Linked DNA regions of Fodinicurvata sp. EGI_FJ10296. The main gene of each other region encodes a partner of the protein of the gene in region 2 in a complex. Links are inferred from orthologs where the notes say so. Each region holds a gene or a part of one and is shown on either strand. Other genes may lie near its edges.

Evidence for each region.
Region 1: the proteins of ABZ728_RS16225 (region 2) and eno are in contact, whole or in part, in a solved structure (PDB 2FYM), measured with the Escherichia coli proteins. The link is inferred for Fodinicurvata sp. EGI_FJ10296 from one-to-one orthologs.
Region 3: the proteins of ABZ728_RS16225 (region 2) and pnp are in contact, whole or in part, in a cryo-EM structure (PDB 9QH0), measured with the Escherichia coli proteins. The link is inferred for Fodinicurvata sp. EGI_FJ10296 from one-to-one orthologs.

What each region holds. Positions count from the first base shown.
Region 1 is NZ_JBFCVL010000005.1:60,676-70,668, reverse strand. The notes cover bases 7,202-9,993. They hold eno (phosphopyruvate hydratase), read right to left. Parts: upstream 9,345-9,993; coding sequence 8,058-9,344; downstream 7,202-8,057. Other genes in these bases: kdsA (3-deoxy-8-phosphooctulonate synthase), read right to left, coding at 9,385-9,993; ABZ728_RS11655 (septum formation initiator family protein), read right to left, coding at 7,543-7,893; pdhA (pyruvate dehydrogenase (acetyl-transferring) E1 component subunit alpha), read right to left, coding at 7,202-7,302. Outside these bases: ABZ728_RS11690 (nicotinamide-nucleotide amidohydrolase family protein), read left to right, coding at 1-176; ABZ728_RS11685 (SRPBCC family protein), read right to left, coding at 143-637; lipA (lipoyl synthase), read right to left, coding at 714-1,703; lpdA (dihydrolipoyl dehydrogenase), read right to left, coding at 1,820-3,220; ABZ728_RS11670 (pyruvate dehydrogenase complex dihydrolipoamide acetyltransferase), read right to left, coding at 3,319-4,722; ABZ728_RS11665 (pyruvate dehydrogenase complex E1 component subunit beta), read right to left, coding at 4,800-6,224; more of pdhA, read right to left, coding at 6,334-7,201. UniProt on the Escherichia coli protein: Catalyzes the reversible conversion of 2-phosphoglycerate (2-PG) into phosphoenolpyruvate (PEP). It is essential for the degradation of carbohydrates via glycolysis.
Region 2 is NZ_JBFCVL010000007.1:86,741-98,101, reverse strand. Bases 4,403-8,562 are described here. They hold ABZ728_RS16225 (Rne/Rng family ribonuclease), read right to left. Parts: upstream 8,197-8,562; coding sequence 4,603-8,196; downstream 4,403-4,602. Outside these bases: ABZ728_RS16255 (DUF2155 domain-containing protein), read left to right, coding at 1-235; aat (leucyl/phenylalanyl-tRNA--protein transferase), read right to left, coding at 251-982; accC (acetyl-CoA carboxylase biotin carboxylase subunit), read right to left, coding at 1,070-2,416; accB (acetyl-CoA carboxylase biotin carboxyl carrier protein), read right to left, coding at 2,441-2,881; aroQ (type II 3-dehydroquinate dehydratase), read right to left, coding at 2,887-3,339; maiA (maleylacetoacetate isomerase), read left to right, coding at 3,736-4,377; ABZ728_RS16220 (N-acetylmuramoyl-L-alanine amidase), read left to right, coding at 8,992-10,611; ABZ728_RS16215 (penicillin-binding protein 1A), read left to right, coding at 10,956-11,361. UniProt on the Escherichia coli protein: Endoribonuclease that plays a central role in RNA processing and decay. Required for the maturation of 5S and 16S rRNAs and the majority of tRNAs. Also involved in the degradation of most mRNAs.
Region 3 is NZ_JBFCVL010000001.1:482,029-486,359, forward strand. The notes cover bases 1-2,898. They hold pnp (polyribonucleotide nucleotidyltransferase), read right to left. Parts: upstream 2,557-2,898; coding sequence 445-2,556; downstream 1-444. Other genes in these bases: ABZ728_RS02210 (histidine triad nucleotide-binding protein), read left to right, coding at 1-353; rpsO (30S ribosomal protein S15), read right to left, coding at 2,801-2,898. Also shown: more of rpsO, read right to left, coding at 2,899-3,070; tRNA pseudouridine(55) synthase TruB, read right to left, coding at 3,084-4,016; 30S ribosome-binding factor RbfA, read right to left, coding at 4,016-4,331. UniProt on the Escherichia coli protein: Involved in mRNA degradation. Catalyzes the phosphorolysis of single-stranded polyribonucleotides processively in the 3'- to 5'-direction. Also involved, along with RNase II, in tRNA processing.

The DNA.
Region 1 (9,993 bases), on a different replicon or contig from region 2:
GGCCCGGCGGTGGCACGACTGAAAAGCCGGTTGGGCTCGTCTGGTTCGGCGCCGGTCGAAGTGGATTTCCGGTCACAACCGAGCGTTTCGTGTTTTCGGGTGATCGTTCGGACATACGCTCTGCGGCTACACTTTATGCGCTTCAGTTGCTGGAGCGCACTGCCGCATCGACCTGACCCGTTCCTTCCGGTCCGCCATTCCAGCCGGGCTCTGATCCATGCAGCGCATGGGCACGCGCCTCAAATGCTTCAACGAGCCGAACCATGCCTCGGTCAAAGAGACCATTGATGATTGGCGCCTGGATCAGACCTGGCTTGATATCGACAGTGACGCGTACTCGCGAAGCGACGCCGCCGCTGCCTTCGACGTCAGTGTCTGGGGGTTCAGTGTATGGGGCATCAGTCTCCCGACCCTGAACAGGCTGGATGAGCCACGTGCTCGAAAAATCCCTGACTGGTCCACGAAGGTAGCGGATCTCGATCCTGCCGTTGTCGCATCGAACCAGGTTGGCTGATACGGGCGCCGTAAACAGTTTGTGTCCGATCAGCAAATCGGCGTCGATCTGGTCGTTCCCCTTTCGACGGACCCGAGCAGAGCGGACCCATTTGAGAAAGTCGGGGTATCGACCGACATCCATGACGATGCCGATGAGCAGGTCACAGCCGTAGGGCAGAACCCGCTCGATCGTTTCATGCGGCAAAAGCTCCGCTCCGCTATTCCGCGGCGCCGTCGATCAGGTCGACCAGATTCATGGAGGGCAAGCCCGAGAGCTTTGCCTCCCTGGCCGCCCGAAGGCGTGCGAAGTCGCTGTCGGCGTGGTATGACGAACGCGTCAGTGGAGAAGCGGAAATCAGCAAGAAACCCTTCCCGCGGGCGACGCCCTCATAGGCCGAGAATTCGTCCGGCTCGACGAACCGGTCGACACGCGCATGCTTGGGCGTCGGCTGAAGATACTGCCCGATCGTCATGAAATCGACATCCGCTGCGCGCAGGTCGTCCATCACCTGATAGACCTCCTCCTTCGCTTCGCCCAGTCCGACCATGATGCCGGACTTGGTGAAGATGGCCGGATCGATCTCTTTTACCTCGGCCAGCAACTTCAGCGAGGTGAAATACCGCGAGCCCGGACGAATGCCGGGATAAAGCCTGGGGACAGTCTCAAGATTGTGGTTGAAAACGTCGGGGCGAGCCTCGACCACGATCTCGAGGGCGCCACGTTTGCCGCGGAAATCCGGAGTCAGGATTTCGATAGTCGTATCTGGCGCCCGGTCGCGGACGGCGCCGATGACATCAGCGAAATGCCGCGCCCCGCCATCGGACAAATCATCACGGTCGACAGATGTGATGACGATATGCCGAAGGCCGACACGTTCGACCATCTCGGCAATGTGCTCGGGTTCGTGCGGATCGACCTGATCCGGCCGGCCGGTCGCGACATTGCAGAACGCGCAAGCCCGCGTACATACCGACCCCAGGATCATCACGGTGGCGTGACCCTTGGACCAGCACTCCCCGATATTGGGGCAGGCCGCTTCTTCACAAACCGTGACGAGATCCAGCTCCCGCATCAGTTTGCGGGTGCTCTGGTATTGTTTCGACGTGGGAGCCTTGACACGAATCCACGAAGGTTTGCGCTGAATCGGATTGTCCGGCCGGTTGCGCTTCTCGGGATGACGGTGTTTCACCACATCGGTGACAGTCATGGTATCAGCCTTTTCAAACGGTACGGCGGAGAAGCGGCGATACGCGGCCGGGTCTGCCAGCAATTGTCGCCAGCATAGCCGGACCTGCCTCGCCGCTGATCACTCCCCTCGGTACCTTAATAATGGATCGCCCGACCATAGGCGTCCAGCACACTTTCATGCATCATTTCCGACAGCGTCGGATGCGGGAAGACCGTATGCATCAGATCGGTCTCGGTCGTTTCCAGGGTCTTGGCAATACCATAACCCTGGATCAGCTCCGTGACTTCGGCGCCGATCATATGAGCGCCGAGCAATTCGCCGGTCTTGGCGTCGAAAACGGTCTTCACCATCCCCTCGGGTTCGCCAAGAGCGATCGCCTTGCCGTTACCGATGAAGGGGAAATGCCCGACCTTGACCTCATAGCCCTGGTCTTTTGCCTGCTGTTCGGTGATGCCGACGCTGGCAATCTGTGGCTGACAATATGTGCAGCCGGGAATTCCGTCGACATCGAGCGGGTGGACATCCTTTACGCCGGCGATCTTCTCGACGCAGATTACACCCTCGTGGCTTGCCTTGTGAGCAAGCCACGGCGGGCCGGCCAGATCGCCAATGGCGTATACGCCGGGCTCGTCTGTTTCCAGCCATTCATTAACGACGACGTGGCCGCGGTCGACCTTCACCTTCGTCTTGTCGAGGCCGATATCTTCAGTGTTGCCGACGATACCGACGGCCATGACAACCTTTTCAGCCGTAATGCTTTCCGTCTTGCCGCCAACCGAGATTGTCGCCTTCACGCCGTCGTTCGTCTTCTCGATTTTTTCCGTCTTCGCACCGGTATAGATCTTCATGCCCTGCTTCTTGAACGCCTTCTGGGCAAAATTGGCGATCTCGATATCCTCGGCCGGGAGAATGCGATCCACCATTTCGACGACCGTCACTTCGGCCCCCATGGTGCGGTAGAAGCTGGCAAATTCGATACCGATCGCGCCCGAACCCACAACCAGCACCGATTTCGGCATTGTTTCGGGCACCATGGCCTCTTTGTACGTCCAGATGGACTTGCCGTCCGGTTCCATGCCGGGCAGCGATCTTGCTCTTGCCCCTGTCGCGAGAACGATATGCTTTGCCTCAAGCGTCTCGGTCGTTTTTCCATCCTTTTCGACGGCGACCTTCCCGCCACCGGCCAATTTGCCATGGCCATCGAAGACAGTGACCTTGTTCTTCTTCAGCAGTTGCTTCACGCCGCCGCTAAGCTGGCCGGCCACCGCCCGCGACCGTTTGACCACCTTCTTGATGTCGAAGCTGATATCCTTGGCGCTGAACCCGAATTCGTCGAGATGGTTCAGGATTCCCATGATTTCGGAACTGCGCAACAGCGCCTTCGTCGGGATGCAGCCCCAGTTCAGGCAAATCCCGCCCAAATGTTCGCGCTCAACCAGACCGACTTTCATGCCGAGCTGCGACGCCCTGATGGCGGCGACATAACCACCCGGACCGCCGCCGACGACCACCAGATCGAACTTCGTCTCAGCCATGTCCCAATAACCTCCGTCCGTGAGCCGGCGGCGGCGCCGAATGCGCCCGCCGGTCGATCGTTATCTCGTTCGAGGCGCGACGGACCTCGGGGTTCGGTCTACAGCATCAACCCTAGCGGATTCTCGACCAGTGCCTGGAATGCCTGCAGAAACTCCGCGCCGATCGCCCCGTCGACAACCCGATGATCGACGGACAGGGTGCATGTCATAACTGTTGCGACGGCCAGCGCCCCATCCTTGACGACCGGCCGCTGCTCACCCTTGCCGACGGCGAGGATGCAACCCTGGGGCGGATTGATGATGGCTGCAAAATCGGAGATGCCGTACATACCCAGATTGGAAATCGAAAACGTGCCGCCCTGAAATTCTTCGGGCTTCAGCTTGTTGTCGCGTGCGCGCTTCGCCAGGTCCTTCATCTCCGACGAGATCGTGCCCAGCCCCTTGCTTCCGGCGTCCTTGATGATCGGCGTAATGAGGCCCGATTCCGTCGCCACTGCGACCGAGATATCGGCACGGTCGTAAAGAAGAATGGCATCTTCGGCCCAGGCGGCATTCGCCGCCGGCACTTTCTTCAGACCTGCAGCGACCGCTTTGATGATGAGGTCATTGACCGACAGCTTGATGCCCGCCTCCTCACCCTGCGCATTCAGCTCCTTGCGCAGCTTCAGCAGTGCGTCCAGTTGGCAATCGACCGTCAGGTAGAAATGCGGGACCGTCTGTTTGCTCTCCGTCAGGCGACGCGCAATGACCTTGCGCATCTGGCTGACTTTCTGCTCGGTAAACGGGATTCCGTAAGCAGTGGCGAGCTGCCGGGGATCAGGGCCAGTGCCGGCTGCCTTGGGCCCCGCCTGCGCTGAAGCCGGCGCCTTTTCTGCTTCAGCTGGTGCCGTTTCTGGCCTGGGTTTGGCAGCGGTGCCGCGTTCGATGGCCTGCTCGACATCCGCGCGGACGATGCGACCACCGGGGCCGGATCCCTTCAGGGCTGTCAGATCGATCCCGGCACCCTCAGCGATCCGCCGTGCCAGCGGGCTCGACAGGACTCTCTTGCCTTCGGATGTCTTCGGCGCCGGTGGCGCCTTGCCGCCCGGATCCGCTCCGGCATTGTTTCGAGGCGGTGGCGTTTCGCCCGACGAGCCACCGGCATTGCTGTCCGCGGCCCCGCTCTCTTCCGGCTTGCCGTTGCCGCCTTCCGACTGTGGCGACTGCGCTTTGGCACCACCGGACGGATCGGGTGCCTGGTCGAGCGCCGAGGCGTCCTCGCCCTCTTCGAGAAGAATGGCAATAGGTTCGTTGACAGGGACGCCTTCGGTGCCGGCGGAGACAAGGATCTTACCCATCACGCCCTCGTCGGCAGCTTCCACTTCCATGGTAGCCTTATCGGTCTCGATCTCGGCGATGACGTCGCCGATTTCGACCTTGTCTCCCTCGTTCTTGTGCCAAGTCGCCAATGTTCCTTCAGTCATGGTCGGCGACAGCGCCGGCATGAGGATGTTGGTCGGCATCGAATTCTCCCTGGGCACCCGGCGCGGGCAATACGGCCGGTCGTTCTCGGTTCAGCGTGATGACGGGCGAAAGACGCTCATCGGTAGCAGACGGATTTGGCGGCATCGACGATCCCGGCGACCTGCGGAAGCGCCATTTTCTCCAGATTGGCGGCATATGGCAGCGGAACCGGCTTCTGTGCCACCCGGGCCACCGGCGCATCGAGGTAGTCGAAAGCGTGGGTCATGACCTGCGCTCCGATTTCGGCGCCGATACCGGCAAAGGACCAGCCTTCTTCGCAGGTAACGATCCTGTTGGTCTTTTTCACGCTCCGGATGATCGTATCGACATCCATCGGCTGAATCGTGCGAAGGTCGATGACTTCGGCTTCGATGCCCTCTTCCGCCAGTGCATCCGCTGCTTCGAGGGCGCGGCCGACCATGATGGAGTATCCGACCAACGTGACGTCGGTGCCCTTGCGGACGACTTTGGCTTTCCCGATCGGGACCATGAAATCAGCATCGGTGGGCACATCGAACGATTGCCCATAGAGCATCTCGTTTTCCAGAAAGACCACCGGATTAGGATCGCGAATGGCAGCCTTGAGGAGCCCTTTGGCGTCACCGGCGGAATACGGCGACACCACCTTCAGGCCAGGCACCTGGCTGTACCAGGCGGCGTAATCCTGGCTGTGTTGCGCAGCAACGCGCGAAGCAGCGCCATTGGGCCCGCGGAATACGATGGGACAGCCCATCTGGCCACCGGACATGTACAGCGTCTTGGCGGCAGAATTGATGATCTGGTCCATCGCCTGCATGGCGAAGTTGAAGGTCATGAATTCCACGATCGGACGCAGTTTTCCGAAGGCCGCTCCGACCCCAAGGCCGGCGAAGCCATGCTCGGTAATCGGGGTATCGATGATGCGCTTGGGGCCGAATTCCTTCAGGAGGCCCTGCGTTACCTTGTAGGCACCTTCGTACTCTGCGACCTCCTCGCCCATCAGAAAGACCTTGCCATCGCGGCGCAACTCTTCCGCCATGGCATCGCGCAATGCTTCCCGCAGGGTTACCCGCGATGTTTCCTTGTAGAACGCGGCCTCCGCTTCATCCGCAGCGTCATCGTCGACAGCATCCCCGCCATCCGAAGCCGGCGACGACTTCGCCTGGGCAGGCGGGGCCTCGGCGGAAGCGGCCGGAGCAGCTTCATCCTTCCCCTTGCCGCTGGCGTCGGTTCCGCTCGGCGGCGATTTGGCGGCCTGATCCAGAGAGTCCGGGCTTTCACCCTCACCCAGCAAGAGGGCGATGGGCGTATTGACCGCAACCCCTTCCGTTCCTTCTTCGATCAGGATTTTGCCCACTGTGCCTTCATCGACCGCTTCGACTTCCATTGTCGCTTTGTCGGTCTCGATCTCGGCGAGGACATCGCCAATGTCGACCTTGTCCCCTTCTTTCTTGTGCCATGAGGCAAGTGTGCCTTCGGTCATAGTCGGGGACAAAGCCGGCATCAGGACTTGGATCGGCATCGGATCTCCTCCGGAAATCGGCGCGGCCTCAAGGCCGGCGCCATAAGCACCTTATTCGGAATCGGGTCGCGTCGAGGGTTGGTGCGGCTGCTGGCCGACCACCTGTCGATCAGGCTTCGATCAGGACGTCGGTCCAGAGTTCCGACTCGTCCGGCTCGGGACTCTGCTGGGCAAACTCTGTCGCTTCGTTGATGGTGGCCCGGATCTCTTTATCGATCCCCTTCAACTCGTCTTCTGTCGCGTGACCGCCGTCGATCAGGCGGCTTTTGGCCTGTTCGATCGGATCGCGCTTGGAGCGGTATTCATCGAGTTCCTCGCGCGAGCGGTATTTGGCCGGATCCGACATCGAATGCCCGCGATACCGATAGGTCAGCATCTCAAGCAGATACGGGCCATTGCCGGATCTCGCATGATCAAGAGCTTCGTCGGCGGCTTCGTGGACTGCCAGAACGTCCATTCCGTCGATCTGCCGTCCGGGGATTCCATAGGCCTGGCCGCGCTTGGACAGATCGGCCTGGGCCGAATGCCGCGCCACTGAGGTTCCCATGCCGTACTGGTTGTTTTCGATCACGTAGACGATGGGCAGATGCCAGAGCGCCGCCATGTTGAAGCTCTCGTAAACCTGGCCCTGATTCACCGCGCCGTCGCCGAAGTAGCAGACGTTGACGCCGCCGTCCTCGTTGTATTTGTGGGCGAATGCCAATCCGGTTCCGAGCGGGACCTGTGCGCCCACGATACCGTGCCCGCCGAAGAATTTCTTCTCCCGCGAGAACATGTGCATCGAACCGCCCTTGCCTTTCGAATATCCGCCGCGACGACCGGTCAACTCGGCCATGACACCCTTGGGGTCCATACCGCAAGCGAGCATATGACCATGATCGCGATAGCCGGTTATGACGCTGTCCGCCGGCTCCTGCGCGGATTGCATGCCGACGACGACCGCTTCCTGCCCTATGTACAGGTGACAAAATCCGCCGATCAATCCCATGCCGTAAAGTTGGCCGGCTTTTTCCTCGAATCGCCGGATCCGCAACATTTCGGAATAGTAATGAAGAAGGTCCTCTTTTGATGCCTTCATATCGCCGGATTTTGACCGACCGGATGTGCGACGCTTCGTCGTGGCCAAGGGATCCTCCAGGCTGCTCATTGGTATCGCGGAGGCGGCAGCAGTCAATGCTCAGCCATCCGCAGGGTACACAAGCGATACCGTGAGGAACCCAAATATGCAAGGATCAGCGTAGCGGTAAAGGGCTATATTGGATGAAATTCGTTTGCTGCACCGCAACAATCACGCATATTTAATATTCGCACTTATTGTTCAGTTCTGGCGAACAGGCGCGTTTCCGTCGTGATCCGAATGGCGTTGGCGATAGATTATCACTTCATTTGGATGAGAATAGTTGAGCATCACCCTCAGGCGCTCATCAAGCATATCCGGATCGAGGGCCGCGGCTGACAGCCGCCGAGCCCGACGTTCGAGCACCTGGCGCTCCGAACTCAATGTCCCAAGCGCCGCCTCAGCTCGGATAATGCGATCCATCAGCGTCTCTCGCGCGATGAGGCCGTGATTGCCCTCGACGCTATGAATCAGGAAATAGGCGATCAGTCCGAGCCCGATTACGGGCCAGATTACGGGGTGAAGGCAACGTTTCATGCGGGCGGCGGACATCATCACACCAATCGATCACGCCCCGGCACTTCCGTCAATTGCTTTTTGGTGGTATTTCAATGACTTAGATTGCGAAGTCAATCTGCGGGCAGCAGACACAGCATCTAGCGTTCAAGCTTGGCGCTGATCCTAGATGCTGTGTCTGTGCTCCGACTACAGGTTCCTCAGCCACCATACCCTTTTATTGCTTTGCGACCAGGAAAACGCGCCAGATCGCCAAGGGCATCCTCGATCCGAATGAGCTGATTGTATTTCGCAACGCGATCGGTGCGAGATAGCGATCCGGTCTTGATCTGTCCGGCATTGGTGGCAACCGCAAGATCCGCGATGGTTGCGTCCTCCGTTTCGCCCGATCGATGAGAGAACACGGCCGTATATCCGGCCCGGTGCGCCATATCGACGGCCTCAAGCGTCTCGGTCAAGGTGCCGATCTGATTGACCTTCACAAGGATCGAATTCGCCACGCCTTTTTCGATACCGTCCGACAGACGGGCTGGATTGGTGACGAACAGATCATCGCCAACCAACTGAACTCGCGACCCGAGCTCCGAGGTCAGGTGCTTCCAGCCATCCCAGTCGTCCTCCGCCATGCCGTCTTCAATCGATGCGATTGGATAGCGGGCGCAGAGATCGGTGTACATCGCCACCATGCCGGCGGCATCGAGGGTTTTACCCTCGCCCTCTAGATGATAGCGCCCCTCGCGGTAGAATTCAGTCGATGCGGAATCCAATGCCAGCAGAATATCCTCACCCGGCCGATAGCCGGCTTTCTCTGCGGCCTTCATGATAAACTGAAGGGCTTCGTCGGCGGATTTCAACGCCGGCGCGAATCCGCCCTCGTCGCCAACATTGGTATTGTGCCCGGCATCTTTCAGAATCTTCTTCAGGGAATGGAAAACCTCAGCCCCCATTCGTACGGCTTCCGTCAGTGACGGCGCCGAAACCGGCATGATCATGAATTCCTGAAAATCGATCGGATTATCCGCGTGCGCGCCACCATTAACGATGTTCATCATCGGCACCGGAAGCGTCCGGGCGAAGGTCCCGCCGACATACCGGTACAACGGCAGGCCGGTTTCTTCGGCCGCAGCCTTGGCGACGGCGAGGGACACGCCCAGCATCGCATTGGCACCCAGTCGGCTCTTGTTTTCAGTACCGTCCAGGTTGATAAGCATCCGATCCAGGGCGCCCTGGTCGCTGGCCTCCATGCCAACGACGGTATCGAATATCTCGCCATTAACAGAGTCGACTGCTTTCGTGACTCCCTTGCCGCCATAGCGTGATGCATCGCCGTCACGCAGTTCAACCGCTTCGTGAACGCCTGTCGATGCACCGGACGGCACGGCCGCACGACCGAAGGCACCGCTATCGAGGCCGACATCGACCTCTACCGTCGGGTTCCCGCGGCTGTCCAATATTTCCCGGGCATGAACGTCGATTATTGCTGCCATGGCATTCTTCCTATTCTGGCCTTGTGCTGTCGCTCGCACTTTATACGGAATAATCCTGTTCTTTGACTACCGCATCGATAGATTGCAGACGGCGGATCAGCGGCTCCATGTCGCTCAGCGGTACCATATTCGGCCCGTCGCTCGGTGCGCTGTCCGGATCCTGATGAGTCTCGATAAATAATCCGGCCACCCCGGCAGCGACGGCTGCCCGGGCCATAACGGGTACAAATTCGCGTTGGCCGCCGCTCGACTGCCCCCGTCCGCCCGGCTGCTGTACCGAATGAGTGGCATCGAAGATCACGGGGTATCCGGTATCAGCCATAATCGGAAGCGATCTGATATCGGTAATCAGGGTATTGTAACCGAAAGAAACGCCGCGTTCGGTCAGCAGAATACGGTCACTACCCGCACCTGAAACCTTTGCTGCAACGTTTGTCATGTCCCAAGGCGCCAGAAACTGGCCCTTTTTAATATTCACGACCCGGCCTGTGGCCGCCGCCGCCAGCAACAGATCCGTCTGGCGGCAGAGAAATGCGGGAATCTGCAGGATATCGACGACATCGCCCACCGGCCCGCATTGTCCCGGCTCGTGAACATCGGTCAGCACGGGCAAGCCGGTGGCCGCCTTTACGGCAGCAAGGATCTCCAG
Region 2 (11,361 bases):
CCCGCCAGAGGAGGAAGAGGCCCTTGTCTTCTCCGGCTGGATGTATTCCTCGTCGCCCGCGGTTTCGGCCCTCGACCATCCCGTATTTGACGTCTGGGTCGTTGCTTGCGCCGACGAGCCGCCGCTCGAAGACGAAGATTTTGGCGACACGGAACGCGGAACGGTTTCACTACCGAACTCGCCACCGCTGCCCCAGCAGCCGCCGGAGCAGACGCCCGACCGTCCGGAGCAGTAATGGAGTGGATGCCGGTCAATCCGATGGGGTGCCAGGGCTCGCAGCAATACCGGGGCGCGGCAGCGTCCCGGCCGATGGCCAGACGCCGGGGCAGTCAAGGCACTCGGTGAGCAGCGCCCGGTAATCAGCGCGGGGCATCTCCCGAGCACCGAACTGGCAAAGATGTTCTGTCACGAACTGGGCGTCAAATAGCCGAAAGCCGCCGGCGCGCAGGGTTTCGACCAGCCGAACGAGACACATCTTGCTCGCATTGGTCCTGCGAGCGAACATGCTTTCCCCGAAGAAAGCAGCGCCAAGCTTGATCCCATAGATGCCACCGACCAGCTCGGGACGGTCACGGCCATGCTGCCAACACTCGATGCTGTGCGCATGGCCCTGCACATGAAGCTCATGGTACAGATTGCGAATGGGTCGGTTGATCCAGGTCGAGCGCCTGCCGGGCGCCGGTGCGGCGCACCCTGCCATCACGGCGTCGAAGGCGAGGTCTATTGTAAAGGTCAATGTGGTCTTGCGAAGAGCCTTTGCCAGCGACCTTGGCACGTGGAAGCCGTCGTCCAGAGGGATGACGCCGCGGATATCCGGGTCGATCCACATCAGTTCAGGGTCGTCCGCGCTTTCGGCCATGGGAAACAATCCCACGGAATATGCCTTCAGGATCAGTGAGGGTGTGATGACAGGCCCGGTGCGTGCCTCGGCGCCGGAAGCGTCATATTCCGGCGGACCTTCGTCTGCCGCGTTGTCGCTCACGTCGGATCCTCGTTTCCGTTGCGGCTGGGGCTGGTCGGACGGTATTGCCGCTCCAGCCCGTCAGCCCGCCTGCTTATGACTTGTGAGTCATGACTTGCGATCGGCCAGAACTCTTTCAAGCCAATGGATGTTGTAATCGCCGCGTATGAATTCCGGTTCCCTCACCAGGCGATGATGCAGCGGCAGCGTTGTGTCGACACCCTCGACAACGAACTCCTCAAGAGCCCGCTTGAGCCTCATGAGGCACTCGTCGCGGTTGGCGCCATGGACAATGAGCTTCGCCAGAAGGCTGTCATAGTGCGGCGGAATCTTGTATCCGGCATAGATGGGACTGTCGATACGAACGCCCAGGCCGCCCGGCACATGGAGATTGGTGATCGTTCCCGGACATGGAGCGAATGTCTCCGAGTTCTCGGCGTTCACCCGGCATTCGATGGAATGGCCCTGAAACACGATATCCTCCTGACGGAAGGATAACGGCAGTCCGGCCGCGACGCGAATTTGCTCGCGCACCAGATCCACGCCCGTGATCATTTCCGTGATCGGATGCTCGACCTGGAGGCGCGTATTCATCTCGATGAAATAGAAATTGCCGTCCTCGTAAAGGAATTCCATCGTCCCGACGCCGCGATAGCCAAGTTCGCGTGCCGTCTTGGCCGCGAGATTGCCGATGTATTCGCGCTCATCCGCCGAAAGGCTCGGCGAAGGGGCTTCTTCAATGACCTTCTGGTGACGGCGCTGAACCGAACAGTCGCGCTCGCCCAGGTGGACGCAGTTGCCGTGCTGGTCGGCGATGATCTGAACTTCGATGTGACGCGGCTTTTCGAGATACTTCTCCATGTATACAGCGTCGTCCCCGAACGCCGATCGTGCCTCGGATCGTGCTTCGTCGAAGGCGTCCTTAAGATCGTCCGGCCCGCGGGAAACCCGCATACCGCGCCCGCCGCCGCCCGATGCGGCTTTGATCAGCACGGGGTAGCCGACAGTGTCGGCCAGTGACTGCGCATCCTCGAAGTCGGTGATCGCGCCTTCCGAGCCCGGAACGACCGGTAGGCCTGCCGCCGTCACCGCGGATTTCGCGGAGATCTTGTCGCCCATGATACGAATGTGTTCAGCTGTCGGTCCGATGAAGGCGAACCCGTGCTCCTCGACCATCTGGGCAAACGACGCGTTCTCGGCCAGGAAGCCGATGCCGGGATGAATGGCGTCGGCGCCGGTAATAGCGGCGGCCGACAGTATCGCCGGCACGTTGAGATAGCTCTCTCTTGCCGATGGCGGTCCGATGCAGACACTTTCGTCGGCGAACCGCACGGCCATACCGTTGGCGTCGGCCGTGGAATGGACGACCACGGTCGATATGCCCATCTCGCGGCAGGCCCGATGGATCCGCAACGCGATCTCGCCGCGGTTCGCGATCAGGATCTTTTCAAACATCGATATCTCCGATCCGTGCCGCCGTCACTCGATTGCCAGTAACGGTTCACCGAACTCCACAGGTTGCGCATCGCTAACGAAAATTTCACGGACCGTTCCGGCCTTCGGTGCGCGGATCGGATTCATAACCTTCATCGCTTCCACGATCAGAACGGTCTGTCCGGCCTTGACGGCGTCACCGACCGAAACGAACGGCTTGGCTCCCGGTTCCGATGCCAGATAGGCGGTTCCCACGATCGGCGACGTAACCGCGCCAGCTGGCGGGCCGGCGGGCGTTTCTGCCTTCGGCGGTTCCGCGGGAGCGGCCGCCAGTTCCGGGACAGCGGGCGTGGCCTGAATCTGTACGTGCCGAGCCACACGAATGCGACTCTCACCCTCGGCGTACTCAATTTCGGTCAGGCCGCTTTCTTTCAGGATTTCCGCGAGGGTGCGGATCATGTCCCCGTCGATATTGAATTGCGTCATATTTCTCACTCTTTTTCCGCGATCAACCGAGCCACTGCATCGAGCGCCAGCAAGTATCCCTGGCTGCCGAACCCGCAGATCATACCGGTCGCCGCCAGGCTTATGTAGGAGTGGTGCCGGAACGATTCACGGCTGTGTATGTTAGTCATGTGAACTTCCACGACGGGAAGGTCGCACGCCCGCAACGCGTCGAGGATTGCAATCGAAGTATGCGAATAGGCACCCGCGTTGATAATAATGCCGTCATGGTTCGATCTTGCTTCATGGGTCCAGCTGACGATCTCACCTTCGTGGTTCGTCTGGCGGAAATCGCATTCCAACCCCAATGTGGCACTACGCTCTGCGCAGGCCGCCTCGATATCCCCAAGCGTTTCTGTGCCGTAGATGTCGGGCTGGCGTACGCCGAGCAGATTGAGATTGGGACCATTGACGATCATGATTGTCGCGGCATTCGGCATTGCCGTTATTCCTATCCGGCCAAGCTCCGAGGCAGCCCGCATTCCTGCAGACGCTACGCCGAAGTGGGGCGGCCCCGAACTGGATCACACGAAGTTGGATCGCACGACGTTCTATCATGCGAATTCCCGCGGGTTATACCATGTCTGTACTCCCTCGCAATGGCCCCTCGATGTCAGGAGATATCAGGCTAATGCTAATAGTTGTTTAATGGAAGTCTATTCAATCTATAAGGGTATCCGCGATACTCCGTTTCGTCAGCACAGGTTGGCGGAAGGCGACCATTGGGCTAAACTCTCACCGTACAACGCTGGTATCGGCGCCGCGCGGGCGGCGTCCCGCACCGACAGCGCAGGTGCTCTTTCGTATCCTGCCTTCCCTCGAAAACCGGAAGCCCGATGAAATTATTTACGTACTTCAGATCTTCAGCCGCTTTCAGGGTTCGTATCGCGCTGCTGCTCAAGAATGTCGAACACGAAGCCGTGTACGTCCATCTTCGAAAGGGCGAACAAAAAGCGCCGTCCTATGCGGCGCTGAACCCCCAGAAATTCGTGCCGTCCCTGATCGACGGCCCCGAGGTCCTGAACCAGTCGATGGCCATCATCGAATACCTCGAAGAAAAGTATCCGGATCCGCCCTTACTGCCAAAGGATACGCTCGCCCGGGCGCGGATACGCTCCATTGCCAGCACCATCGCCTGCGACATTCACCCTCTCAACAACCTGAGGGTGCTGGAATATTTGAAGGACGAAGCCGGCCTGCCGCAGGAAAAGATCGACGCGTGGTACCGTCACTGGATTGATGAAGGCTTCTCGGCATTGGAAGCAATTCTCTCGAAGTCGGATGAAACGGGCACCTTTTGTCATGGCGGTCACCCCACCGTTGCCGATATTTGCCTGGTCCCTCAGGTCTATAATGCCCGACGCATGAATATCGATCTGACGGCATATCCGACCATCACCGCAATCAACGACACTTGCATGGGATTGCCGGCTTTTGCTTCCGCGGCACCGGACGCCCAGCCGGATGCCGATTCCTGAGTCCCGCGGCTCAGGACTGGATCAAGGGTGACAGGGGCTCCGACTTTCGTCGGCACCCCTGACCCTCCCCCAGGCTTTTCTGGCAATCCTTCTGCGGCCTGCGGCCGATTATTGCTGGCACTCAAGACAAAACGCGAATGCGGCGGAACGGACCACCGTCCGCCCCGCCGCATCAGACCCGCATCCGGGATTACAGATCGGCGCGCCGTCGGCGGCGCCGGTTGATCAGCCTCTTGCCGCCCACCAGCCGCGACGCGGCTTTTTGGCATCGCCCTGATCAGAGTGCCCCCGATCAGAGTGCCCCTGACCAGACTCACTTTGACCAGAACCACTCTGTGCTGCTTCGGATTTGGCCTCGCCATCAGACGCTGCCGGGGTGTCCGCATTGGCAGCTTTGCCTGCGCGGGACCGGCTGCGCCCGGGGGCTTTTGCTGCCGATGGCTTCGGTTCGCCTGCGTCGTCGTCCTTCGTTGCAGTCGAGCCCGTCTTTTTCGACGCTGCAGCGCGCTTGGTGGTACCGGTTGAAGCGGTTTTCCCGGTGGCCTTGGCACTGGCCGTGCCGCTCTTGCTGCGTGTCGTCGCCTTCTTTGCGGGCGCTTTGGTCGCTTTCTCCTGTCCATCGGCCTCGGCGGCTGAAGCTGCCGAGGCCGGGCCGTCAGATGCGCCAGCGTCGTCTCCCGAACCGGATGCAGCAGCGGCTTTGGTGGATTTTCTCGGTGCCCTGCTACGCTTCGGTTCGGCCGGTGCCTCGGTATCGGTCGTCGTCGCCGCCTTGCGGCTTCTTGACTTCCTCGCCGTCGTCTCTCCGGTCTTGGTTTCGCCCGTCTTTTCCTCCGGCGTCTTTGCTGCAGCCCGCTTTCTGGGCGCCCGAGGCTTGGCTTTGGGTTTTGCCGGAGCCTCCTCGGGTTGCGTCCCGGTCTGCAGGTCCGCCGGCGCAGTGTCCGAGGAACCCTCGGCCGGTTCGGTCACAGCACCGCTGATGGCGGTAGCTGATTCCGGGGAGCCTGAGGCGGATTCCGCCGCTGCTTCGTCGACCTGTGGCTCTGACGGTTCGGGTGTCCGATCCTGCCGCTGGAGGGTCTCAGTCTCCTCGGAGGCCGGCTTCAGCGGCTCAACTGGGATCTCCGCAGCCGTGACGCCGTCGCCATCGTGGAGATCAGCGTCGCGATCGCCGCTGGCGAACTCTGCAGATGCCGCCACATCGTCGTCTTCCTCCTCGACGCCGTCCTCGTCACGCCGCCGGCCGGACCGCCGCCGCCCGCCGCGTTTGCCGCGCCGTCGCCGCCTGCGCTGACGTTCCTCTTCGGTTTCATCTTCATAGGCCCCACTGGACGAGGGGAAGACTTCACCGATCTCGTCATCGTCGGCGTTCTCGTCGACGGGCAGAACATTCTCGGCGTCATCGAGAGTGCTGATGTCAGACCGGTGCTCTTCCGCCCGATAGGATTCGGCCGGAGTAGCAGTCGGAACATCGTCACGGGCAACCGAGGTGCTGGCTGCCGCCTCCGCCGCCGCTCGGCGACGCGCCCACCAGCCGCCGGGTGGCCGCTGTCTCTCGCCGCCGACCGGCTTGTCGTCGTCTTTGCGATCGGCTGCCGGGGCCCGAGTGTCCACGGCGTCGGCGCCCATCCGGGCTTCCTGGGCAGGACGCGGGGGCTCGGTCGGGTGAGGGATCGGCGCCTGGACAGGCGCTGCGGCGATGTCGTCCGCGGTCGGGCCGGACGTTGCGTCCTCTGCTCGCTCCTCCTGCCGTTCCTCGGTGTTTTCCTCCGGTCGATCATCACGCCGCCGCCGGCGAGAGCGTGAGCGGCGTTTGCGCTTCGAGCGACCCTCGGCACCGGATTCGTCGCCGTTCTGGCCGTCGGACGGTCTGGCGCTTTCGGTGTCATCGGACTCTTCAGCCGCATCCGGGGCCAGGATCGGGGCCGGGGCGGACGCGCCAACCGGGACGATGTCCTCGCCGTCGAGTTCTTCGTCCACCAGCTCCTCGTCCGCCTGTGCCGCCTGCTTTTCGATCAGTCGTTGTTCGGCGGCGGCGGCGGCGGCGCGGGCTTCGGCGGCGGCGATTTCCTCAGCCGATCGTGCCTGGACCTGATCAATCCGGTGTTCGGGCGGTATGAGGGTGTCGTCGCGCGCCAGAATGACCGAAAAGGCGTAACGTTGTTCGATTTCGGTCAGTGCCGCACGCTTGTCGTTCAGGACGAAAAGCACGACGTCCGTCGCGGCCGAAACCCGGACCACGGCCGATCGGCTTCGGATGCCTTCTTCCTCGATCGCCCGCAGCAGATGCAGCGCGGAGCTGCTGAGCGACCGCGTGAGACCGGTACCGTTGCAGCGCGGGCAGGGTTCGAAATGGGTCTCGGTCAGACTGGGGCGCAGCCGCTGGCGCGACAGCTCCAGCAAGCCGAAAGCGCTGATCCGGCCGAGCTGAATTCGGGCCCGGTCCTGTCGCATCGCTTCTTTCAGGCGCCGTTCGACCGCCGCATTGTGCCGATCGTCTTCCATGTCGATGAAATCGATGACAATCAGGCCGGCCAGATCGCGGAGCCGGAGTTGTCTGGCGATTTCATCGGCTGCTTCGAGATTCGTCTTGTAGGCCGTTTCCTCGATATTGCGCTCACGCGTCGACCGGCCGGAGTTGACGTCGATCGCGACCAACGCTTCGGTCGGGTTGATGACGACATAGCCGCCCGATTTCAACGCGACGGTCGGGCTGTGCATGGCGTCGATCTGGCTTTCGACTGCATAGCGCTGAAAGAGCGGTATATGCCCATCCCGGTACGGCTTGACCCGCCGGGCATGGCTGGGCATCAGCATCTTCATGAAATCCTTGGCCGTGCGATAGCCTTCCTCGCCAGCGACCTGGATGTCGTCGATGTCTTTGGTATAGAGGTCGCGTTCGGCCCGTTTTATGAGGTTCGCTTCTTCGTAAATCAGCGTCGGCGCCGTGCTTTGCAGCGTGGTTTCGCGGATGTTGTCCCAAAGCCGCAGAAGATAGTCGAGATCGCGCTTGATCTCGGCCTTGGTGCGTTCCAGGCCGGCCGTGCGCAGGATGACGGCCATGCCCTCCGGGATCATCAGATCATCAAGGATGCTTTTGAGGCGCTTGCGGTCCTTTGGCGAAACGATCTTTCGGCTGATGCCGCCGCCGCGCGGCGTGTTCGGCATCAGGACACAGTAACGGCCCGCCAGAGACAGATAGGTCGTGAGCGCGGCACCCTTGTTGCCGCGCTCCTCTTTCGTGACCTGAACCAGAAGAATCTGACGCCGTTTGATGACTTCCTGGATCTTGTAGCTGCGCTTCGGACGGACGGGTCCGGTCTGCGCGGCTTCGTCGATGTCGTCGCCGCCGACAGTTTCGATATCCTCGTCGTCGTCATCGTTGTCGCCGCCGTTCTGCTGCGACTTCTGAGCCGATCTTGAGCCGCGCCGGCCGTCGTCCTCGTCTCGGGGATCGCCAAACGGATCATCCTGATCGATCGCGTTGCCTTGGGCCGCGGCCTGGCGCGCCGCTTTGCCGGCCTCGGCGGCAGCCTTCGATTCTTCTTCGATCAAGGCTTCGCGGTCGGCGACGGGAATTCGATAATAGTCCGGATGAATTTCGGAGAAGGCCAGGAAGCCGTGCCGGTTTCCGCCGTACTCGACAAAGGCTGACTGAAGGCTGGGCTCAACCCGCGTTACTTTTGCAAGGTAGATATTGCCCTTCAGTTGCTTCTTGCTTGATGTCTCAAAGTCGAATTCGTCGAGCTTATTACCGTCAAGTACGACGACGCGGGTCTCCTCGGGATGAGACGCGTCTATAAGCATTCTCTTAGTCATGAACGATCCTTACGACGCAACCGCCGACAGCCGTGCGACACGACGGAGCCGACAACGCGTCATTGGCTTAGGGGGGTATGCGGATCGGCAGGCCGAACTCGGAACGGCGCTGTGACAGCAAGCCAGGACCGATACCAGCCGTCTCCGGACATGGCGCCGCCCATAAACAGGAAGCGTCAGGTCAACCCCGGTTACACCGTTACCTTTCACATGTGTGCCGTCGCCTGTCGGCGGACGGACTTGCCCCAGCCCTTTGATCCGGCCAATCGGCCGTAACGAAGTCGATCGCGTCGGGGTGATGGAAGCCCCGGTCGAAATCATCGGCAGGCACACGGTGATCCTGGAAGAAAGGACGCTACCGCTGCATTCTGCGGCGATTTTGTCCGTAACTCTGGATCCCAGGGCAATCTCCGGTACAGAATACCGAAACGCCAACCGGAGGCCGGCACACATACTATGTCGCAAAGTGACAATAGACGTTGAGTGCCGGTTCCACAATGTCCGAATTCACTGAAAACAAAGTCGATTCGGGTTCAGCCGAACGCCGGGCGCCGTGCCGGAACGCTGTGATCGCTCGATAGTGTGGCGCGCCACACTATCGGGGCGCTGGCGGTGCGGCGAATCGCCTGAAGCCGGCAGCGATCGCCATCGCGATCCCGGCGAGCGGCGAATGACTTGTGTTCATATTGTCGCCTATGGATCAAGCGTTACATTACCTTTTCGATTGAAGGTACTGATTTTCTTCTATAATAAGGGAGGTATATCCAATGGCGAGGTAGCATGGGCAGGCCAGGATTGCTGATAACACTCTTGGTAGCGGTCCTGTCGGGACTCGCTGCCTTGCCGCCGGTGTCGGCGCTTGGCCAGTCGGCAAACGCGACTGGTTCGGGGGCAGCTGCGGTCGTGACGGCTCAGCGGATGGGTGATCACGGCGACCGGACCCGTTTTGTCCTCGAAATGAGTCGCGAGCGGGCGTTCTCGATCCTCACGCTCAGCGATCCCGATCGAGTTATTCTGGATTTTCCCGCAACCGACTGGCGCGCCGCCTCCGAGGGGCCGGGTATCGGTCTCGTTGGCCGGTTCGAGGTGGGGCGCTCGCCGGACGGCGCACGCCGCGTTCTTCTGACGATGACAGAACCGGTTGCCATTTCGGACGCCTTTTTCATCCCCGCCCGCGACGAGGGTCCAGCACGTTTCGTGCTCGATCTCGTCGAGAAACCGGCGGAGACCGGCGCCTGGACGGCCGACGGAGGAGAAGCCGACGGGACACGGCACGGCAGTTCGCCGGCCGCCGATGCGGCGTCGGAAACCGCTTCATCGCCCCGTACTCCGCCGCGCGCTCCTCCGGATATTCCCGAGTTTCCGATCCCGGATCGTCGTCCCGACGTTGACGGGGCAGGGGCAGGGGCAGATGGCGCGACGGACGGCAATCGGTCCGGCGGTACCGTCGCCGTTTTCGAGTCGTCGGACGGTAGCGCTACGACCGCGCCACGCCGCCGCATCGCAGCCGTAGCGCCGGTATCACGGCAGGTAGCTGCGGATATGCCTGATCTCGGTGGACTGCCGCTGCCGCCGATTCGACCTGCCGTGATGTCGACGGCTGACGGGGGGGGGCCGGAGGGTGAGGGTCGGAGCGTTGGGCAATCCGGACCGGTCGCAGTGGACGGCGTTCCATTCGATGTTCCGATGCCGCCGATACGGCCCAATCGACCGGCCGTGCGCACAGTCGTGATCGACGCCGGGCATGGCGGTATCGACCCCGGGGCAGTCGGCGTTTCCGGCACTATGGAGAAAACGATTGTTCTCAGGGCGGCACGAATGCTGCGCGAGGCGCTTCTGGACCGGGGGGGCTACAGGGTCGTCCTGACCCGTGACGGTGACGAGACCCTGCGGCTGCGCGACCGGGTCCGGATCGCCCGTCAGGCTGACGGCGACCTGTTTCTCTCGCTTCACGCCGACAGCATGGAGAACCAGAACGTTCGTGGCGCGTCGGTCTACACCTTGTCCGAGGTTGCTTCCGACCGGGAAGCCGAAATGCTTGCCGCCCGGGAAAACCGCGCGGATGCCCTTGCCGGCGTGGTGCTCGATCCAACCGACGATATGGTCGCGTCGATTCTCATCGACCTGGCCCAGCGTGACACCAAGAATCAATCCCGCCTGATCGCGGATCATCTGGTGACGGCGCTGGGCGGCGTGACGCGCATGCTGTCGAATTCTCACCGACAGGCCGGTTTCGCGGTACTGACGGCGCCGGATGTCCCCTCCGCCCTGGTGGAGCTGGGCTATCTGTCGAATGTGGAGGACGAGCGCCAGTTGAGTGACACGGCCCATCTGGAGGCCATGATTGAAACCATCGCCGGCGCAGTGGATGACTATTTCAGGGCCCCCAATCTGGCGGGACTGGCCCGGCGCTAGATTGAACGGGTGCTGGATGGGCCTCAGCGCATCCGCTGGTTCGACACGGCACAGGGTGCTGTGACATCGGGGCACTCATGGCACTCATACTTCCCTGACGACTTGACCGCGCGCAATCGGCAGGGCACTTCGGGGTCAGGTCTTCAGCGACTGGTGCTTCCGCTGGTCATGAACGGGTCACAATCGCGCGCTACCCAGTCCGGATGTATGATGCGAATCGGTCCGGTCCGACTCTGTCTGATGCAGGCGGTATGGGGTGGAACGGCTTTGGTTCGGGAGGCTTGCAGGTCTGGCCGGGAGTGATCGGACGGTAGTTACATAGTCGGAACGGTGGATAGAACGGCATGCGCATTCTGGGTTGGTTTATATCTTCACTACTGATCGTCACCGTCGTCGGCGGTGCCGCCGCCTATGGGGCGCTTAGCCATTTCAGCTTGAGGTTGCCTGACTATCGGCAGCTCGCCGACTACGAGCCGCCGGTAACAACCCGCTTTCATGCCAGTGACGGCCGGCTGCTGGATGAATTCGCGATCGAGAATCGCCTTTTCGTGCCGATCAATGTCATTCCCGAGCGCGTGCGCCAGGCATTTATTGCCGCGGAAGATCAGAATTTCTACGGCCACAGCGGCATCGATCCGACCAGCCTGGTCCGGGCCGTCGTCACCAACATCCGGAACATTGGCAGCGGCCAGCGCCCGGAGGGAGCGTCCACGATCACGCAGCAGGTGGCGAAGAACTTTCTGCTGACAT
Region 3 (4,331 bases), on a different replicon or contig from region 2:
ATACCAATATTTTCGCTCGCATTCTCAGGGGCGAAATCCCTTGCGACAAGGTTTTCGAGGACGAGCATGTACTGGCGTTCAAGGATATCCAGCCACGCGCGCCTGTTCACGTTCTGGTAATCCCAAAGGGCCGCTACAGGTCGTTCGCCGATTTCAGCGCCAATGCATCAGAAGACGAAGTCGTCGCGCTTATTCGGGCGGCCGGCCGCATTGCGAAAGAAATGGGTGTCGAAGATCCCGGCTATCGGCTTTTGAGCAATGTCGGCGACGACGGCGGGCAGGAAGTGCCACACCTGCACTTTCACATTTTTGGTGGACGGGCTCTGGGCGCGATGCTGCCGAGTGCCGATTAGTACGGCACGATAGATATTCTCAATGATCTGTCAGGAAAGCACAGAGGGCGGTTGCCCGCCCTCTGGCCATCCATATGCGGCACTCCGATAATCAGGAGGCCGTTTCTCCTTCGATGAATTCGCCGGTTTCCTGATCGACGCGCTTCATCGACAGCTTCACTTTTCCGCGATCGTCGAAGCCGATCACGACCACCTTCACCGAATCGCCCTCGGCGACAACGTCGGAGACGGCCTTGACCCGTTCCGGGCGCAGTTCGGAAATGTGCACCAATCCATCCCGCGAGCCGAGGAAGTTGACGAAGGCACCGAAGTCCATGCACCGGACGACCTTGCCGGTGTAGATCTTGCCGATCTCAGGGACGGCAACGATGGACTGAATCCAGTCGATCGCCCTTTGCGCGGCTTCGGCGTCCGTCGAGGCGACCTTTACCGTGCCATCGTCATCGATATCGACCTTGGCGCCGGTGGTATCGACGATTTCACGGATCACCTTGCCGCCGGTGCCGATCACTTCGCGGATCTTGTCCTTGGGCACCTGCAGGGTGGTGATGCGCGGTGCGTTCTGGTTGACCTCTCCACGTGAGGTGTCGAGTGCCTTGGCCATCTCACCAAGAATGTGGATCCGGCCGTCGCGCGCCTGGTTGAGCGCGACTTCCATGATTTCCTTGGTGATCGACGTGATCTTGATGTCCATCTGGAGCGCGGTGATGCCGGCATCCGTCCCGGCCACCTTGAAGTCCATGTCGCCCAGGTGGTCTTCGTCGCCGAGAATGTCGCTGATGACGGCGTATTTGTCGCCTTCCTTGATCAGCCCCATGGCGATCCCGGCTGCCGGCCGCTTGATCGGGACACCCGCGTCCATCATTGACAATGATGTGCCGCAGACGGTGGCCATCGACGACGAGCCGTTGGACTCCGTGATTTCCGACACCACGCGAATGGTATAGGGGAAATCTTCCTTCGCCGGCATGATCGGGTTGATCGCCCGGTAAGCCAGCTTGCCGTGGCCGATCTCGCGGCGGCCGGGCGGCTTCATGAACTGCGCTTCGCCGACCGAGTAGGGCGGGAAGTTGTAGTGCAGCATGAAGTGTTCGCGGTAGCTGCCTTCGAGCTGGTCGATGATCTGTTCGTCCGAGCCGGTGCCAAGCGTGGTCACCACCAGAGCCTGCGTTTCGCCGCGCGTGAACAGGGCTGAACCGTGGAGACGCGGCAGAACGCCGACCTCGGAAACGATCGGCCGCACCGTGCGGGTATCGCGGCCGTCGATCCGCTGACCGGTTTCCAGGATGTTGGAGCGGACGATGTCGCTTTCCAGCGCCTTCATCACCGACGAAAAGGACGCCAGCGCGGCATCGTCGTCTGCGATGGCGGCCATGGCTTCCTGCTTGACGCCGGCAACCGCGTCCGTGCGTTCCTGCTTCGCCGTGATCCGATAAGCCTTGCGCAGCTTGTCGCCGACAGCGGTCATCAGCTTTTCCCGAACGGCGGAGGTATCCGACGTCGGAACCGCCCAGGGTTCCTTGGCGCATTCTTCGGCCAGATCGATGATCGCGTCGATGACCGGGATCATCTGTTCGTGGCCGAACGTGACGGCGCCCAGCATGACGTCCTCGGACAGCTCGTGAGCTTCGGACTCGACCATCATGACGCCCTGGTCCGTCCCGGCGACAACCAGATCGAGCGCGCTGTTCGGCAGCTCGTCGAGGCGCGGGTTCAGGACGTATTTGCCGTCAATATAGCCGACGCGGGCGCCGGCAATCGGGCCGAGGAACGGGATTCCCGACAGGGTGAGCGCCGCAGAGGCGCCGATCATGGCGACGATATCGGGATCGTTCTCAAGGTCGTGACTCAGCACGGTGCAGATGACCTGGGTCTCGTTGGAGAACCCCTTGGCGAACAGCGGACGAATGGGACGGTCGATCAGACGGGAAGTCAGTGTTTCCTTCTCGGCCGGACGTCCTTCTCTCTTGAAGAATCCGCCGGGGATCTTGCCTGCGGCAAACGCCTTTTCCTGGTAGTTCACCGTCAGCGGAAAGAAATCAATCCCGGGCTTCGCGGACTTCTGGGCCACGGCGGTGCACAATACCGTGGTTTCGCCGTAGGTCACCAGCACGGCGCCGTCGGCCTGACGGGCGATCTTGCCGGATTCGAGAATCAGCGGGCGTCCGCCCCACTCGATTTCCTTGCGGTGAATGTCGAACATATACTCTTCCTTCCATCGGATACCCCTCGCTCCCCATTGAGCGAACGGGTTGGCCAGCCCTTGCCGGCCGTCAGTTTCAGTGTTTCGTCTCTGTCAGAAATGGCAACGCCGCCGATGGCGAAAAGCCATCGGCGGCGCGTCACGGTCCTCAGCCCCGGGCAGAGCATCACCGTTGCCGTCTACAATATCGGGGTCGACGGCAATCGGATCGCACCTTTTTCCCGGGTCTTCGTCGATCATACGGTTAGCGACGGAGCTTCAGCCGCTGTACGACGGTGTCGTAGCGGGCCTTTTCCTTGCGCCGCAGATAATCCAGCAGACGTCGACGCAATCCGACCATCATGAGCAGACCGCGACGGCTGTGGTAGTCCTGCTTGTGGACCTTGAGGTGTTCGGTCAGATTGGTGATCCGTTCGGTCAGAATGGCCACCTGGACCTCCGGCGAACCGGTGTCCTTGTCGTCCTTGGCGAACTCTTTGATGAGTTCCTGTTTCCGTTCCTGGGTGATCGACATCGTTTTCTCCTGATCACAAAAGGTTCAATAGACGCACCGGCTGAATCTGGGCCGCGCCATACGTTGCCAGCGCGACCGGGGTCTGCCCGAGTAGCGCCAGAACAATGCCGTCGTCCGAAGTCTCCAGCGTCCGAAGACGCTGCAGGTCGGAACGTTTCAGCAGAGGCACCGGTTGTCCGTTTCGCAGCCGCTGCGCTTCCTGCTCTGTCACGGCCACCGCCGGGATGTCGTCCAGCGGGGTCTGTACAGGAAGCAAATGATCGTCCAACGTCCCTCGTTCAGCGGACGCCTCTAATTGATCCAGTGTCACGGCCACGTCAAGGGTAAACGCTCCGACGGCCAGACGCCGGATCTCCTGGATATGGGCGCAGGCACCCAGTTCCCTGGCGATATCTCTTGCCAGCGCCCGCATATATGTGCCCTTGCCGCATTTGACCGTAAGGATGGCCGATCGGGTGTCGGCGTCGTCCAGCTCAATGGAATGGATCGTAACCTGACGGGGTTTCGGCTCGACGGTCTTGCCCTCGCGGGCGAGATCGTAAGACCGTTGGCCGTCGATCTTCAGAGCAGAGTACACGGGCGGAATCTGGGTAATGGTGCCGACGAAGCGTGGCAGAACAGCCTTGACCTCTTCGCGCGCGGGTCGACGATCCGAGCGCGCCGTCACCGCTCCCTCGCGGTCGTCGGTGTCGGTTTCGCTGCCCCAGGCCACGGTGATGCGATAGACCTTTGTCTGATCGACCGTATAGGTCATGGTTTTGGTCGCTTCGCCGAATGCGATCGGCAGCATGCCGGTCGCGATCGGGTCCAGCGTGCCGCCATGGCCGGCCTTGGCCGCGTTGAACAGGTGACGCACCCTGTTCAGCGCCTGGGTGGATGTCATGTCAGCAGGTTTGTCGAAAGCGATCCAGCCGTGGACAGGACGTCCCTTGTTCTTCCGGCCCATCAGCTGTCTTCCCTGCCGGGCTCATCCTTGCGCGGCACGGTCTCGTCATCGCCGTCGGCGTCTTCGTTCCCGCCTTCAATCCCGCCTTCGATCCCGTCGTCTCCGAAGGCGACATCCGCAAGGGTCCGTTCGACGTTCGGTTCGAGCGAGCGCAACAGATTGTCCATGCGATCGGCATCATCGAACCGCGTATCGATCTCGAATCGCAGCGTCGGTGTAAATTTCAGCCGTACCTGCCGGCCGATCTGACCGCGCAGAAATGGCGTGGCGCGGCTGAGCGCCGCCAGTACCGTGTCCCTGTTCTCGCCGGCCAGC